Regions from separate parts of the Streptomyces sp. NPDC058650 genome, predicted to be linked through region 3. Evidence: riboswitches for the same ligand, from Rfam matches in the RefSeq annotation. Region 3 holds a riboswitch; each other region holds the start of a gene.
The links. A riboswitch is a leader RNA that binds a small molecule or an ion and turns the genes downstream of it on or off. The one in region 3 is predicted to bind cobalamin.
Positions count from the first base shown of each region.

Region 1: it holds a riboswitch for cobalamin, as region 3 does, so the genes downstream of both, ACFWWU_RS20595 (ABC transporter substrate-binding protein) here and ACFWWU_RS33100 (energy-coupling factor ABC transporter permease) in region 3, are expected to answer to the same signal.
Region 2: it holds a riboswitch for cobalamin, as region 3 does, so the genes downstream of both, ACFWWU_RS12190 (ribonucleoside-diphosphate reductase subunit alpha) here and ACFWWU_RS33100 (energy-coupling factor ABC transporter permease) in region 3, are expected to answer to the same signal.
Region 4: it holds a riboswitch for cobalamin, as region 3 does, so the genes downstream of both, cobN (cobaltochelatase subunit CobN) here and ACFWWU_RS33100 (energy-coupling factor ABC transporter permease) in region 3, are expected to answer to the same signal.

Region 1 covers NZ_JBHXRL010000011.1:4,090-8,047, reverse strand. The annotation lists gene ACFWWU_RS20600 (FecCD family ABC transporter permease) at 1-617, opposite strand, end outside; gene ACFWWU_RS20595 (ABC transporter substrate-binding protein) at 614-1,675, opposite strand; cobalamin riboswitch at 1,762-1,887, opposite strand; gene ACFWWU_RS20590 (cold shock domain-containing protein) at 1,984-2,166, opposite strand; gene ACFWWU_RS20585 (TetR/AcrR family transcriptional regulator) at 2,500-3,093, opposite strand; gene ACFWWU_RS20580 (ScbR family autoregulator-binding transcription factor) at 3,608-3,958, shown strand, end outside.
Region 2 covers NZ_JBHXRL010000005.1:424,017-427,974, reverse strand. The annotation lists gene mctP (monocarboxylate uptake permease MctP) at 1-831, shown strand, start outside; gene ACFWWU_RS12195 (GNAT family N-acetyltransferase) at 915-1,415, shown strand; cobalamin riboswitch at 1,463-1,607, shown strand; gene ACFWWU_RS12190 (ribonucleoside-diphosphate reductase subunit alpha) at 1,736-3,958, shown strand, end outside.
Region 3 covers NZ_JBHXRL010000026.1:113,181-117,138, reverse strand. The annotation lists gene ACFWWU_RS33120 (PTS-dependent dihydroxyacetone kinase phosphotransferase subunit DhaM) at 1-244, shown strand, start outside; gene ACFWWU_RS33115 (ArsR/SmtB family transcription factor) at 304-606, shown strand; gene ACFWWU_RS33110 (VOC family protein) at 603-995, shown strand; partial or broken gene ACFWWU_RS33105 (Rid family hydrolase) at 1,044-1,343, opposite strand; cobalamin riboswitch at 1,451-1,686, shown strand; gene ACFWWU_RS33100 (energy-coupling factor ABC transporter permease) at 1,715-2,413, shown strand; gene ACFWWU_RS33095 (energy-coupling factor ABC transporter substrate-binding protein) at 2,410-2,820, shown strand; gene cbiQ (cobalt ECF transporter T component CbiQ) at 2,827-3,576, shown strand; gene ACFWWU_RS33085 (ATP-binding cassette domain-containing protein) at 3,582-3,958, shown strand, end outside.
Region 4 covers NZ_JBHXRL010000001.1:338,941-342,898, reverse strand. The annotation lists gene ACFWWU_RS01715 (precorrin-8X methylmutase) at 1-380, opposite strand, end outside; gene ACFWWU_RS01710 (cobalamin biosynthesis protein CobG) at 377-1,642, opposite strand; cobalamin riboswitch at 1,722-1,871, shown strand; gene cobN (cobaltochelatase subunit CobN) at 1,912-3,958, shown strand, end outside.

The DNA.
Region 1 (3,958 bases), on a different contig from region 3:
CGGGTGGTCTCCGCGTCCGCGGCCGTCATGACGACGAAGGAGGTCAGCGCGGAGAAGAGCTGCATCGCCGCGACCCCGGCGAGGACCACGCGGTCCGGCGAACCGCCGAGGGTGTGGCTGAGCAGCAGCACGAGCGCGAAGGAGCAGACCGCCCCGAGGAACGCGCCGCCGGTGACGGAGAGCACTCCCCCGCCGACGCCGAGGACGACGACCAGGACGGCGCCGGTCGAGGCTCCCGAGGAGACGCCGAGGACGAAGGGATCGGCGAGCGGGTTACGCAGGAGCGACTGCATCACCGCCCCGCACACGGCGAGTCCGGCGCCGCACACGGCCGCGAGGAGGGTGCGGGGCAGGCGCAGGTTCCAGACGATCCCGTCCCGGATCGGGGACAGTTCCGAGGCGCCGCCGGCCAGGTGGGCGACGACGACGGACCGCACCTCGCCGACACGGATGTCCGCCGGCCCGATGGTGATCGCCACGGCGACCGACGCGCAGAGGAAGGCGAACCCTGCCAGGGCCCACGCCAGGGCCCGGCCGCCGCGCCGCGCTGTGGCCGACCGGGTGGGAGGACGGGGAGCGGCGGGCCTGACGGGGCGGGTGAGGCGCGCGAGGGTCACTTGGCGAGCCCGTACGAGCGGAGCGCGGCCGCCACCTTCTCCACGCCCTCGACCGTACGGATCGTGGGGTTCATCGCCTGGCCGCTGAGCAACACGTACCGCTTCTTCCTCACCGCCGTCATGTTCCTGGTGACCGGGTCGGACTCCAGGAAAGCGATCTTCTTCGCGGCGCTCTCGGCCGACTGGGAACGGCGGGTCAGATCGCCGATCACGAGCACGTCCGGGTCGCGGTCCGCGACGGTCTCCCAGTTGATCTGGGGCCACTCCTCGCGCGTGTCGTCGAAGACGTTCTTCGCGCCGAGCGCACGGGTCACGATGCCCGGGGCGCCGCAACAGCCCGCCATGTAGGGGGACTCGGCGTTGGCGAACCAGTAGAGGACCGTGACGTCCTCGAAGTCGCCGGACGAAGTCGCCTTCGCCACCCGGCCCTTGAGTTCGGCGACGAGCTTCTCGCCTCGCTCTGGCACCCCGAACACCCGGGCCAGGTCACGGATCTCGCCGTGGACGGTCTCCATCGTGAGCGGCCGGGTGCGGACACCGTCGCCGTCACCGCTGTTGTCCTTGTCGGCGCAGTCGGTCGGCGAGAGGTAGGTGGGGACGCCCAGCTTCGCGAACTGTTCGCGGGGCGCGACGCCGCCCTTGCCGAGCGTGTACGCGAACGAGGCGGCGGCGAAGTCGGGTTCGGTGTCGAGCACCTTCTCGAAGGAGGGGTAGCGGTCGGCGAGGCGCGGCACCTTCGCGTTCTGCGCCTCAAGTCCCTTGAGGACGGGGTCGGTCCAGGTCCCGGTGCCGACCATCCGGTCGGCCAGGACGAGGGAGAGCATGATCTCGGCGGCCCCCTGGTCGAGGGCGACGGCCCGCCGGGGCGGGCGGTCGATCCGTACGCGCTCTCCGCAGTTGTCGAGGGTCACGGGGTAGTCGGAGCCCGCACCGTCGGCGGGGCTCTTCGCCGAGGGCGTCGTGGCGGGTCCGCCGCCACAGCCCGTCGCGGTCACGAGCAGGGTCAGGGTGCCGGCGAGAAACAGCGCGGCGGAACGGACGGGGTGTGCGAGCGGCACGGAGCATTCCTCTGCGTCCACGGCTCATACGCGGAGCCTGTCGTACGGTGCTCCCCGGTCGACGGCGTGACGCCGGGGCCGCCAGCAGGTCTTCGGACTCGGGGTCATCCGGACGGGGCGCCTTCCCGGGCCTGTCCCGCCGCCCAGTGGCCGATGCTCCGCCCGTCGCCCTCACCGCTGCGCGTCAGCTCCGGATTCCCACCGGATTCCCTGACCCGTACGCTCGCCCGTTCGGGTGAGCGCATAGGTGCGACTGGCCTCGGCACAGTACCACCGGGGACCCGTCGCACCTCCGGCCGTGGGCCGGGTCAGAGACGCAGCTCCTTCGCCTCGAAGCGGCCGTCACCGAGAACGAGGGCGAAAGTGACCTGCTGGCCCTCGGAGACCGCCTGCACCTCTCCCTCGATGTCCGCCGCGCTGAAGTACACCTGCTCATCGGAGCCCACCGGGACGACGAAGCCGTACCCGCCGAGACGATTGAAGGACTGCACGAACCCTTTGCTTCTGCCTTCCACGGCGGCCTCCCTGTCGTCACCGGCGAAGTGCCTCTCAGGGGAGATCTACCCCGTCGGCCCGCACTTCGCCCGTCAGGGGGACACCCGCGGGTGTTCCCTGCGGTCAGCTCGCCGGCCCCGATGTGCGGGCCACCTCCACAGTCTCGTACAATCTTCAACAGAGGTCCGGTGCCGGAGATCCCCCGTGTCCGTCACCGGGCCTCGCCGACTTCCCGGCGCCTCCCCCGCCCCTGCGGTCCCGGGTCCTCCCGCTCGGTCCCGCGTCCACACGGTGCCGCGGGCCCGTGACCCGCCCGGACGGGCGGCGCCTCAGCGGGCGCCGGGGTACGCGGTCCGTGCCGTGATCCGGGCGATGCGCCGCGCCGACTCCTCCGGCGAGGCCACGGGCCGGACGATGTGGCTGACCGTGAGCCGCACGATCGTCTCGACCGCGAGACGTCGCGACTCCTCGTCCACCTCGGGCCAGGTCTCGATCGCGTACGCGTCGAGCATCGCCGTCGCCGTCCCGAAGGCCGGCTCCGGGCGGGTGGCCGGACAGGCGAGGAGCTCGTCCTCGCCACCCCGCTCGGCCACCAGGACCCCCTTGATCAGAGGGTTGTCCGCGGCCCGCTGGAGGGTGTAGCCGACCCCGGCCGCGGCCGTGGCCTCCAGTTCGCCCCGGTGGGCGTCGAGTTCGCGCTGGATGCCGCGCAGGAAGCCTTCCACCTCGCGCTGGACCAGGGCTTTGCCGATGGCGTCCTTCGAGCCGAACTCGTTGTAGAGCGTCTGGCGGCTGATCCCGGCGGCCCGCGCGATGGCGGTCATCCGCAGCCCGCCCCGGCCCTCGGCGGCGACGAGGAGGTAGGTGGCGTCGAGTACTCGCTCGCGCAGCAGGGACCGGACGCTCTCGCGTAAACGTGTCATCGTGGCCACACTTTATCCACGGGGGACGGGCCCGCCCGTCCCCGTACGGCAGGCGCCCGGCCCTGTACGGGACGGCCCCCGCCCTCTCCCGTCACCGGCTCCGGCTCCGGCTCCGGCTCCGGGTGAGCCGCCCGCCCAGGTACGTCGCGGTGACCGCGGCCTCCTCCGGGACGCGTTCCGGCGGGACGGTGTACGGGTCCCGGGTCCCGGGTCCCGGGTCCCGCTGGGTCTGCCCGAGCGCTGCGGCGGCGTCCTCCGCCGTCGGTATCCACCGACAAACCTTCCACTCGGTTTGTTCATGCCCACACCCTCGGCCCGGAACGCACCGTGGACCCTTGCGGGGGCGCATGCCGACGCCCTCCATGGGTAGGTAAATCCGACAACACCGAAGCGCCCCTGCATCCCAACGAAAGCTCGTAGAATACCAATCAGTCGGTTTGAGGTCGTCGAGTGGTACGGCGCGACGGGGCGCAATTCCGTACCGCTGCGACGCATGGTGCTACTGGAGCCGTTGGTGACCAAACAAGAGCGGGGCACACGGACCCGCGACGCGCTGATCAGGTCGGCGGCAGGAGAGTTCGACCTGCACGGCTACGCCCTGGCCACACTGTCCGCGATCAGCATGGGAGCCGGCGTCAGCCCCGGGGCGCTCCACTTCCACTTCGAGAACAAGGCGGCGATCGCCGAGGCCGTCGAGGACGCGGCCTGCACGACCCTGCGGCGGACCGCCCGGATCGCGTACGGCCACCGGTCCAACGCCCTGCAGAACCTCGCGGACACCACGCACGCGCTCGCCCGCCTGTTCCGCGAGGACATCGTCGTACGGGCGGGCTTCCGGCTCAGCTGCGCGAACGACAGCCGTACG
Region 2 (3,958 bases), on a different contig from region 3:
ATGTACCCGCACTCCATCACGGCGACGCTGTCCTCGCGGAGCCGTGAGGTGATCCGCCGCAACACCACGATCCTGCCGCTGTACTCGCTGATGCTGGGCCTGCTCGCGCTGCTCGGCTTCATGGCGATCGCCGCCGGGATCCAGGTCAAGAACGGCCAGCTCGCCATCCCGCAGCTCTTCGAGACCATGTTCCCGGACTGGTTCGCGGGCGTCGCCTTCGCCGCGATCGGCATCGGCGCGCTCGTCCCGGCCGCGATCATGTCGATCGCCGCGGCCAACCTCTTCACCCGCAACATCTACAAGGACTTCATCAAACCGAACGCGACCCCGGCCCAGGAGACCAAGGTCTCCAAGCTCGTCTCGCTCCTGGTGAAGGTCGGCGCGCTCGCCTTCGTCCTCACCATGGACAAGACGGTCGCGATCAACTTCCAGCTGCTCGGCGGAATCTGGATCCTCCAGACCTTCCCGGCGCTGGTCGGCGGTCTCTTCACCCGCTGGTTCCACCGCTGGGCGCTGCTCGCCGGCTGGGCCGTCGGCATGCTCTACGGCACGGTCGCCGCGTACGGCGTCGCGAGCCCGACACAGAAGCACTTCGGCGGTTCCTCCGCCGAGATCCCGGGCATCGGCGAGATCGGTTACATCGGTCTCACCGCCTTCGTCCTCAACCTCGTCGTCACGGTCGTCCTGACCTTCGTCCTCAAGGCCGTGAAGGCCCCCGAGGGCATCGACGAGACCTCCCCGTCGGACTACACGGCCGACGCGCCGTCCCGCACGGCGAAGCCGAAGACGGACCCCACGGCGGACCCGAAGGTCGGCGCCGGAGTGCACTGACCTCGCGGTACGACGCAGGGGCCCGGGATCTCCGCCAGGAGACCCCGGGCCCCTGCGCGTGCCCTTCGAGGCAGACTGGCTCCATGGACTTCACGATCAGGGCGGTACGGCCCGAGGAGTACGAGGAGCTCGGGGAACTCACCGGGCTGACCTATCTGAACGACGGGCTGCTGCTCCACGGCGAGGACGACTTCTATCTGGCCATGCTGCGCGACACGGCCCGCCGGGCCCGCGAGGCCGAGGTGCTCGTCGCCGTCGACGCGGACGACCGGATCATCGGCGGGGTGACCTTCGCCCGGGGCGACACCACCTGGGCGGACATAGCCGTCACCGGCGAGGCCGAGTTCCGGATGCTCGTGGTCGCGCCCGAGGCCCGCGGCAGGGGCGTCGGAGAGGCGCTCGTACGCGCCTGCGCCGACCGCGCGGGCGCCGCGCCGGAGTGCGCGCGGCTCGTGCTCTCCACGGACGCGAAGATGGTCTCGGCGCACCGGATCTACGAGCGGATGGGCTTCGTTCGCACCCCTGAGCGGGACTGGGATCCGGTTCCCGGCCACCGGCTGAGGACCTACGCCCTGGAGTTCTGACACCCCGAGGACAGCAGGGCGACACAACATGTGGTGGGTTCCGCGAGCGGCGCCCACCACATGTATGCTCGTCCTCGTTGTCGACGCAGGGAAATCCGGCGCGAATCCGGAACTGTCCCGCAACGGTGTGCTTCGTACCCATACGCGCGTACGAGGTGAGTCCGAGGACCTGCCGACAGCACACCCGGTCCTTCCGTTCCGGGTGTCACTGACGTCCGGGCCTCGCGGAGTGGGCCGGTGGACGCGGCGCATCCGGTACGGGTGCCCGCCTGCCCGCCTTCCCCCGCCGCGGCCCCGAGCCGAGCGAGGGAGAGCCCCACGTGACCATCGCGCCCGCCGATCCGGCCACGGCGATCGAGAGCGACGGACCCGGCACCATGCTGCTGCGGACCCTGACCGATCTCACCGCCGACCTGCCCGACACCGACCCCGGCAAGGTCGCCGCCGCCGCGCTCCGCGGCCGCAGCGCCACGTCGGACGAGGCGGAACTGCGCGAGCTGGCCACCGAGGCGGCCGCCGGCCTGATCTCCGAGGACCCGGCCTACTCCCGGCTCGCCGCCCGGCTCCTGACGATCACCATCGCCGACGAGGCCGCGAGCCAGGGCGCGGTGTGCTTCTCCGCCTCCGTGGCCGTCGGTCACCGCGAGGGCCTGATCGCCGACCGCACCGCCGACTTCGTCGCGCTGCACGCGGACCGGCTCGACGCGACCGTCGACCAGGCCGCCGACGACCGCTTCGGCTACTTCGGTCTGCGCACCCTCTTCTCGCGCTACCTGCTGCGCCACCCGATCACCCGCAAGGTGATCGAGACCCCGCAGCACTTCATGCTCCGCGTCGCCTGCGGCCTCGCCGAGGACGACAGCGCCCACGCACTCGACGAAGTGGCCGCCCTGTACGGCCTGATGAGCCGCCTGGACTACCTCCCGTCCTCGCCCACGCTCTTCAACTCCGGCACCCGCCACCCGCAGATGTCCTCCTGCTACCTCCTCGACTCCCCGCAGGACGAGCTGGACTCCATCTACGACCGCTACCACCAGGTCGCGCGCCTCTCGAAGCACGCGGGCGGCATCGGCCTCTCCTACTCCCGCATCCGCGCCCGCGGTTCCCTCATCCGCGGCACGAACGGGCACTCCAACGGCATCGTGCCGTTCCTCAAGACCCTCGACGCGTCCGTCGCCGCCGTGAACCAGGGCGGCCGCCGCAAGGGCGCCGCCGCCGTCTACCTGGAGACCTGGCACGCGGACATCGAGGAGTTCCTGGAGCTCCGCGACAACACGGGCGAGGACCAGCGTCGTACGCACAACCTCAACCTGGCGCACTGGATCCCGGACGAGTTCATGCGCCGGGTCAACGCGGACGCCGAGTGGTCGCTCTTCTCGCCGGCGGACGTGCCCGAGCTCGTCGACCTGTGGGGCGAGGAGTTCGACGCCGCCTACCGCGCCGCCGAGGCGAAGGGCCTGGCCCGCAAGAGCATGCCGGCCCGTGACCTGTACGGCCGGATGATGCGGACCCTGGCCCAGACCGGCAACGGCTGGATGACCTTCAAGGACGCCTCGAACCGGACGGCCAACCAGACCGCCGAGCCCGGCCACACCGTCCACTCCTCCAACCTCTGCACGGAGATCCTGGAGGTCACCAACGACGGCGAGACCGCGGTCTGCAACCTGGGCTCGGTCAACCTCGGCGCCTTCGTGGACGCCTCGACCCAGGACATCGACTGGGAGCGGCTCGACGCGACCGTCCGCACGGCCGTCACCTTCCTCGACCGGGTCGTCGACATCAACTTCTACCCGACCGAGCAGGCCGGGCGTTCCAACGCCCGCTGGCGGCCGGTGGGCCTGGGCGCGATGGGCCTCCAGGACGTCTTCTTCCAGCTGAAGCTGCCGTTCGACTCCCCCGAGGCGCGCGCGCTGTCCACCCGGATCGCCGAGCGGATCATGCTCGCCGCGTACGAGGCCTCCGCCGACCTCGCCGAGCGCAGCGGGCCGGTCCCCGCCTGGGACAAGACCCGCACCGCCCGCGGTGTCCTGCACCCGGACCACTACGACGTGGAGCTCAACTGGCCCGAGCGCTGGGCTGCCCTGCGCGAGCGGATCGCCACGGTCGGCATGCGCAACAGCCTGCTCCTGGCGATCGCGCCGACGGCGACCATCGCCTCGATCGCGGGCGTGTACGAGTGCATCGAGCCGCAGGTCTCCAACCTCTTCAAGCGCGAGACGCTGTCGGGCGAGTTCCTCCAGGTCAACTCGTACCTCGTCGCCGAGCTCAAGCGGCTCGGCGTGTGGGACGCGCAGACCCGGGACGCGCTGCGCGACGCCAGCGGCTCGGTCGCGGGCTTCACCTGGATCCCGGCCGAGGTGCGCGAGCTGTACCGCACGGCCTGGGAGATCCCGCAGCGCGGCCTGATCGACATGGCCGCCGCCCGCACCCCGTTCCTCGACCAGTCGCAGTCCCTGAACCTGTTCCTGGAGACGCCGACGATCGGCAAGCTGTCGTCGATGTACGCGTACGCCTGGAAGCAGGGGCTGAAGACGACGTACTAC
Region 3 (3,958 bases):
CCGTGCGGCGGCAGAGGCCGTCGACGGCGGCGCCGGGGTGGCGCTCCTGGTCGACCTGGGCAGTGCCGTCCTGACGGTGAAGGCGCTGCTCGCCGAGGGCGACGAGCTCCCGGAGGGCGCCCGGCTGGTCGACGCGCCGTTCGTCGAGGGCGCGGTCGCGGCGTTGGTGACGGCGAGCGCGGGCGGGGATCTCGACGCGGTGGCCGCAGCGGCCTCGGAGGCGTACGCCTATCGCAAGGAGTGAAGGAGTGGGGTGAGGGTGTCGACTTGATAGGCAAGTGGAGAGTTGCCTATTCTGGGGTGGTGGCCGACGACCTCTTCAAAGCCCTGGCCGACCCCACCCGCCGCACGATCCTCGACGAGCTCACGGAGAAGTCCGGACAGACACTGTTCGAGATCTGTTCGCGACTGAGCATGAAGCACGCGCTCGGCATCTCGCGCCAGGGGGTCTCCCAGCACCTCGCCGTGCTGGAGGCCGCCGGGCTCGTCGAGACCAGGCGGGAGGGCCGCTACAAGTTCCACGACCTGAACACCGCTCCCCTGCGGCACATCACCGAGCGGTGGCCCGTGCCCGACACCCCCGGACCGGAGAAGAGCACCTCATGAAGATCCATCTGACCAGCGTCTTCGTCGACGACCAGGCCAAGGCCGAGCGTTTCTACACCGAGATCCTCGGCTTCGTGAAGAAGCACGACGTCCCGCTGGGCGAGACGGACCGCTGGCTGACCGTCGTCTCGCCCCACGAGCCCGCCGGTACCGAACTCCTCCTGGAGCCCGCCGGTCACCCGGCGGTCAAGCCCTACCGCGACGCGCTGGTCCAGGACGGCATCCCGCTGGCCCAGTTCGCCGTCGACGACGTGCGGGCCGAGTACGAGCGCCTGAGCGGCCTCGGCGTCCGCTTCACCCAGGAACCCCTGGAGATGGGCCCCGTCACCACCGCCGTCTTCGACGACACCTGCGGCAACCTGATCCAGCTCGCGACGGAGCCCCAGTAGGCCCGGCGGGAGGCGGGCCTACCGCCGGTCGGCCCGCTCTCCCCGGCGTCAGCCGACGACGGCGTCGAGCTCCACCTCGACGAGCCATGCGGGATCGATGAACCGCGTGACCTCGACGAAGGTCGTCACCGGCCGGACCTCCGCGAACCGCTCCCCGTGGGCGCGCGCGGCCTCCTTCCACGAGGTCACGTCGGTCAGCATGACGCGGGTGCGCACGACGTCCTCCAGCGACGCACCCGCCGCCTTCAGCGCCTCCTCGGCGATGTCGAGACACCTGACGGTCTGGGCGTACACGTCACCCGGCGCGACGGCCGCCCCGTCGTCGCCGATGGGAGCGGTCCCGGCGACCGCTACGTGCGCACCCTTTCAAACGGCGCGGGAAAAGCCGATCTCCGGTTCGAGTGGCGACCCGGAACTGACCCTCTGTGGAACATCCCTCATCGCTCCGTACTCCTCCGCGTTGTAATGCACCTGGTCAACGGACTAGTGTCGCAGGGCCTTGGTGTTCGGGAAACCGGTGCAGTACCGGTGCGGCCCTCGCCACTGTGATCGGGAGTTCCGGCTCCACACCCGTGGGAGACCCCCGCGGGCAAGCCACTGGACCGTTGTGGGAGACCACCGCGGTGTGGGAAGGCGGAGTCGGGACGTATGACCGTCAGCCAGGAGACCGGCCAGGGTGCGTTGTCCATCCACGAGGTGCTGGAGAGGGTCTCCCAACCATGCATATAGCCGAGGGGTATCTGCCCCCCGTACACGCCGCCGCCTGGGGCGTTGCCGCCGCTCCGTTTGTCGTCCACGGGGTTCGCGCGCTCACCCGCGAGGTGCGCTCCAACCCCGAGTCCACCCTGCTGCTCGGCGCCGCCGGCGCCTTCACGTTCGTCCTGTCCGCACTCAAACTTCCCTCCGTGACGGGCAGTTGCTCGCATCCGACGGGTACGGGTCTGGGCGCGATCCTCTTCCGGCCGCCGATCATGGCGGTCCTCGGGACGATCACCCTGCTCTTCCAGGCCCTGCTGCTCGCCCACGGCGGACTCACCACGCTCGGCGCGAACGCCTTCTCGATGGCGATCGTCGGACCCTGGGCGGGGTACGGGACCTATCTGCTGGTGCGCCGGTTCGGTGCGCCGCTGATGGTCGCCGTCTTCTTCGGCGCGTTCGTCGCCGATCTGTCCACGTACTGCGTCACGAGCGTGCAGCTCGCGCTGGCCTTCCCGGACCAGGGCAGCGGCATCATGGGCTCCCTGGCCAAGTTCGGTTCCATCTTCGCCGTGACACAGATCCCGCTGGCGGTGAGCGAGGGCCTGCTCACCGTGCTCGTGATGCGGCTGCTCATGCAGTCCAGCAAGGGCGAGCTGACCCGGCTGGGCGTTCTGACCCGGTCCGCCACGAAGCGACACGAGGAGGCGGCCGCGCGATGAGCTTCACCGTCAGCCGGAACACGAAGATCAACGCCCTGCTGCTGCTCGTCGTCGCCGCGCTCGCGGTGCTGCCGCTGGCACTGGGGCTCGGCGACCACAAGGAAGAGCCGTTCGCCGGGGCGGACGCGGAGGCGGAGACCGCGATCACGGAGCTCCAGCCCGATTACGAACCGTGGTTCAGCCCTCTGTACGAGCCGCCGTCCGGGGAGATCGAATCGGCGCTGTTCGCCCTCCAGGCGGCGCTGGGCGCTGGTGTCCTCGCCTACTACTTCGGGGTGCGGCGCGGACGTCGGCAGGGCGAGGCCCGCGCGCTGGCGCAGGCCGGCGAGGGTGCGGAGAGCGCGAAGCGCGCGGAGGGTGCCGCGATCGCGGACTCGCGCGTCGAAGCCGGGGACAGGGACGCGTAACCGCCCATGCTGCCTATCGACGCGGCGGCGCACAGCAGTCGCTGGCGCCGCCGCCATCCCGTCGAGAAGGCCCTGCTCGGCTTCGGTCTCACGCTGTGCGCGGTGTGTCTGCCGCCGTGGCCGGGTGCGGTGCTCGTCGCGGCGGCCACGCTCGCGGTCCTGCTCGGCCCGGCCGGAGTGGCGGGCCGTCAGCTGTGGCGGGCGTTCCGCGTGCCGCTCGGGTTCTGCGTCACGGGCGCGGTGCCGCTGCTCTTCGAGGTGGGCGGGGCACGGGGGTTCGTGGCCCTCGCGCCCGGCGGGCCCGTCCACGCGGGCGAGCTGCTGCTGCGGACCGCCGCCGCCTCGCTGGGGGTGCTGCTCTTCGCGTTCACGACGCCCGTCTCCGACGTGCTCCCCCGGCTCGTCCGCGCGGGGGTGCCCGCGCCCGTGGTGGACGTGGCGCTCGTGATGTACCGGATCATCTTCCTGCTCCTCGACTCCCTGTCCAAGATCCGCCAGGCGCAGGCCGCCCGGCTCGGGCACACCACCCGGGCGGCGACCTGGCGGTCGCTCGCCGGGCTCGGCGCCACGTCGTTCGTCCGCGCCTTCGACCGGGCGCAGCGCCTGCAGTCGGGGCTCGCCGGGCGCGGCTACGACGGGACCCTTCGGGTCCTGGTCCCCGCCGCCGCGGTCTCCCGCCGGTTCCTGGCGGCGGCCGTCGGGCTCCTCGGCGGGCTCGTCGCCCTCACCCTCGTACTCGAAAGGTTCCTGCCGTGACCGCCGTGACCGCCGTGACGTCTCCGACGACCTCCGCGACGCCCGTCGTGGAGCTGGTGAAGGCGGGTTTCGCCTACGAGGACGGGCCGGCGGTCCTGTCGGACGTGGACTTCGCGGTGCCGGAGGGGCGGGCCATCGCGCTGCTCGGGCGGAACGGCAGCGGCAAGACGACGCTGCTGCGGCTGCTCAGCGGGGGGTTGCGGCGCGGGAGCGGGTCGCTGCTCCTGGACGGGGCGGAGGTGACGTACGACCGGAAGGGGCTGACCCGGCTGCGGACGACCGTGCAGCTGGTGGTGCAGGATCCGGACGACCAGCTGTTCGCGGCCTCGGTCGGGCAGGACGTGTCCTTCGGGCCGATGAACCTGGGGCTCCCGGAGGAGGA
Region 4 (3,958 bases), on a different contig from region 3:
AGTTCGAGCGCGGCGGCGGAGCGGGTGGTGCCGAGGTCGGCGGCGAGGCCCGGCACGGCCGGGTCGGAGAGCGTGCAGACCACCTCGTTGTCGGCGGGCAGCCGTTTGCGGGTGACGCCGCTGGCGACCATCTGCGCGTCGCAGAGGATCGGGGCGCCGGCGCGCAGGGCCTCGCGGGCGGTCGCGACGACCTGGGGGGAGTACGCGATGTCCTGGACGAGGTCGGTCATGCCGCAGGCGTGGATCATCCGGACCGCCACCTGGGCGACGTCGGCGGGCAGGCCCGCGAGCTCCGCCTCGGCGCGGATCGTGGCAAAGGACCGGCGGTAGATCTCCGCCCCGTCCTTCTCGTAGTCGAACATCCTGGTGCTCTCGCTCATCTCGTCGTCGTGCCGGTGGTGGTCCGGGCCGTGGTCACTGCTTCGGGCAGGGCGGTACGGGGGGTGGGGGCGCCGTCCACCAGGTAGGCGCCGTCGGCGGTGGCGACGACGTCGACCCAGGTGCCGTGCGGATGCCCGCAGCGGCGCTCGCACCCGGAGAAGTGGACGGGGAGGCCGAGGGCGGACCCCGGGGCCGCGTCCTCGCGGACGTCCGCGAGGGACTTGGCGCACCCGGGCCGCCCGGTGCAGGCGCTGACGCCCGCCCAGGGGGAGTCGGGCCGGGTGATCAGCCCGGAGGCGGCGAGGGCGGCGAGCCGGTCGGTCCCGGGTCCCGTCGACCCGGGTTCCGCCGCCCCGACGACGACCGCGCCGCGCCACGGCGTCAGCCGTACCTCCTCGGCGGGCAGCAGCGCGCGCAGTTGGGCGGCGGTGAGGCGGCCGAGGGGCGCCAGGACGTACAGGGCGGTGGCGCCGAGGCGCCCGGGCGCGAGGGGCGCGCCCTCAAGGAGGTGGGGCGTGGGTACGGGCTCCGCCGCGATCCCCGCGCGGTCGAGCGCGCCCGCCACGTCAGGGGCGCACCCCTCGGGCAGCTCCCGCACCCGCCAGGCCCCGTTCCCGGCCGCGCGGGCGGCGTCCAGGAAGGCTCGGGCGGCGGCGAGCGCGGCCCGGGGAGCGTCGGCTCCGGCGACCCGGAAGGCCCGCCCGCCGACGCACAGCCGCACCGCGTCCGGCTCCACTGCGACCAAGGTCACATCGCCGCCGAGTCCCGCCACGTCACCGCGCCCGTCGTCGAGGACGAACAGGAAACGGCCGGAAAGCGCCGCCGCCCAGGGCTCGGCGCACAGCAGGGTGTCCAGCTCACGGGCCCACAACTGGACCTCGGGGCCGCCGAGTCCGTCGAGGCCGGCGGCCGGCGAGGCCACGATGTTGCGGACGCGTTCGTGGGTGGGGGAGGGCAGCAGGCCCGCTTCCGCGAGCAGCGCGGCGAGTTCCGCCCCGCAGTCGTCCGCGAGGCGGCGCAGCTCCGCGTTCCCCCGGGAGGTGACGCTGATCCGCCCGTCGCCGAGGGACTCCGCCGCAGCGGCGAGCGCCTCGACCTGACGTGCCGTCAAGCGTCCTGCGGGCAGCCGCAGTCGGGCCAGCCGGCCGTCGTCGGCGGCGTGCAGGCGCAGCGCCCCGGGGCAGGCGTCGCCACGGTCCCGTATGCGAGCTTCGTCCCGTTCGGGCGTCGGGGGTGGGGTGGGCGGCATGGCGGCGAGCATACCCACGGGGAACCGGGCCACCACCGAGTGTGATCCGGCCGACTCCACGGCCCGCCCCGCCGCGCCGACGTCACGATCTAGGATGCAGATCGGCATGGGGTCCCTGGACCCCGGGGAGGAAGCCCGGTGAGAATCCGGCGCGGTCCCGCCACTGTGAGCCTGCCCGGGCTGTGCGTCAGCACGATCCAGGGGCCGGTGAGTCAGGAACTCCCGCCGTCCACACGACCACCCGGGGCGCGGACAACCCCGAGGAAGGGCCTGCGCACGCCATGCTTCTGCTGCTGTCGCACTCCGACACCGACCTGCTCAGTGCCCGCGCGGCGAACGCCGCCTCGGCCGAGGGAGCCGGCGGCCCGGTGGAGTACCGCTTCGCCAACCCCTCCCGGCTGCCCCTCGCCGAACTCCCCGGCCTCCTCGACGGCGTCGAGCTCGTCGTCGTCCGCCTCCTGGGCGGCATCCGCTCCTGGGAGGAGGGGATCGACGCGATCCGCGCCACCGGAAAGCCGGTCGTCGTGCTCAGCGGCGAACAGGCCCCCGACGCCCAGCTGATGGAGACCTCGACCGTCCCCGTCGGCGTCGCCACCGAGGCGCACGCCTACCTCGCGCACGGCGGCCCCGGGAACCTGGAACAGCTGGCCCGCTTCCTCTCCGACACCGTCCTCCTCACCGGCCACGGCTTCGAGGCCCCGGCGGCGGCCCCCACCTGGGGCCCGCTGGAGCGCGAAGCCCGTCACACGGACGGCCCGACGATCGCGGTGCTCTACTACCGCGCCCACCACATGAGCGGGAACACCGCCTTCGTGGACACCCTCTGCGCGGCGATCGAGGACACCGGCGCGCAGGCGCTCCCGCTGTACGTGGCGTCCCTGCGCGCCCCCGAGGCGGAGCTGCTCGACCGGCTCCGCACGGCCGACGCGATCGTCACCACCGTCCTCGCGGCGGGCGGCACCAAGCCGGCCGAGGCGCAGGCCGGCGGCGACGAGGAGGCCTGGGACGCGGGCGCGCTCGCCGCGCTCGACGTACCGATCCTCCAGGCGCTGTGCCTGACCGGTTCGCGCGAGAACTGGGAGGAGAACGACGAGGGCCTGTCGCCGCTGGACGCGGCCAGCCAGGTCGCCGTGCCCGAGTTCGACGGCCGCCTCATCACCGTCCCGTTCTCCTTCAAGGAGATCGACGCGGACGGCCTGCCCGCGTACGTCGCGGACGCCGAGCGCGCCGCCCGGGTCGCCGGGATCGCGGTCCGCCACGCCCGGCTCCGCCACATCCCGAACGCCGAGAAGAAGCTGGCGCTCGTCCTCTCCGCGTACCCGACGAAGCACTCCCGCATCGGCAACGCGGTCGGTCTGGACACCCCGGCCTCCGCCGTCTCCCTCCTGCGGCGGCTGATCGCGGAGGGATACGACTTCGGCCCCGCCGAGGAGCTCCCCGGCCTGGTCTCCGGCGACGGCGACGAGCTGATCTACGCGCTCATCGACGCCGGCGGCCACGACCAGGACTGGCTGACGGAGGAGCAGCTCGCGCGCAACCCCGTCCGCATCCCGGCGGCCGACTACAAGCGCTGGTACGCGACTTTGCCCGAGGAGCTCCGCACGCACGTCGAGGAGCACTGGGGCCCGGCGCCCGGCGAGATGTTCCTCGACCGTTCCCGCAACCCGGAGGGCGACATCGTGCTCGCCGCCCTGCGCCGCGGGAACCTGCTGATCCTCATCCAGCCGCCGCGCGGCTTCGGCGAGAACCCGATCGCGATCTACCACGACCCCGATCTCCCGCCGTCCCACCACTACCTGGCCGCCTACCGCTGGATCGCCGCCCGCGCCGAGGACGGCGGCTTCGGCGCCGACGCCATGGTCCACCTGGGCAAGCACGGCAATCTGGAGTGGCTGCCCGGCAAGAACGCCGGCCTGTCCGCCGCCTGCGGCCCCGACGCGGCACTCGGCGACATCCCCCTGATCTACCCCTTCCTCGTCAACGACCCGGGCGAGGGCACGCAGGCCAAGCGGCGCGTGCACGCGACCCTCGTCGACCACCTGGTGCCGCCGATGGCGCGCGCCGAGTCGTACGGCGACATCGCGCGCCTGGAGCAGCTGCTCGACGAGTACGCGCAGATCTCCTCGATGGACCCGTCGAAGCTGCCCGCGATCCGCGCCCAGATCTGGACGCTGATCCAGGCGGCCAAGCTCGACCACGACCTGGGGCTCCAGGACCGCCCGGAGGACGACGGCTTCGACGACTTCCTGCTGCACGTCGACGGCTGGCTGTGCGAGGTCAAGGACGCCCAGATCCGCGACGGTCTGCACGTCCTGGGCGGCGCGCCGG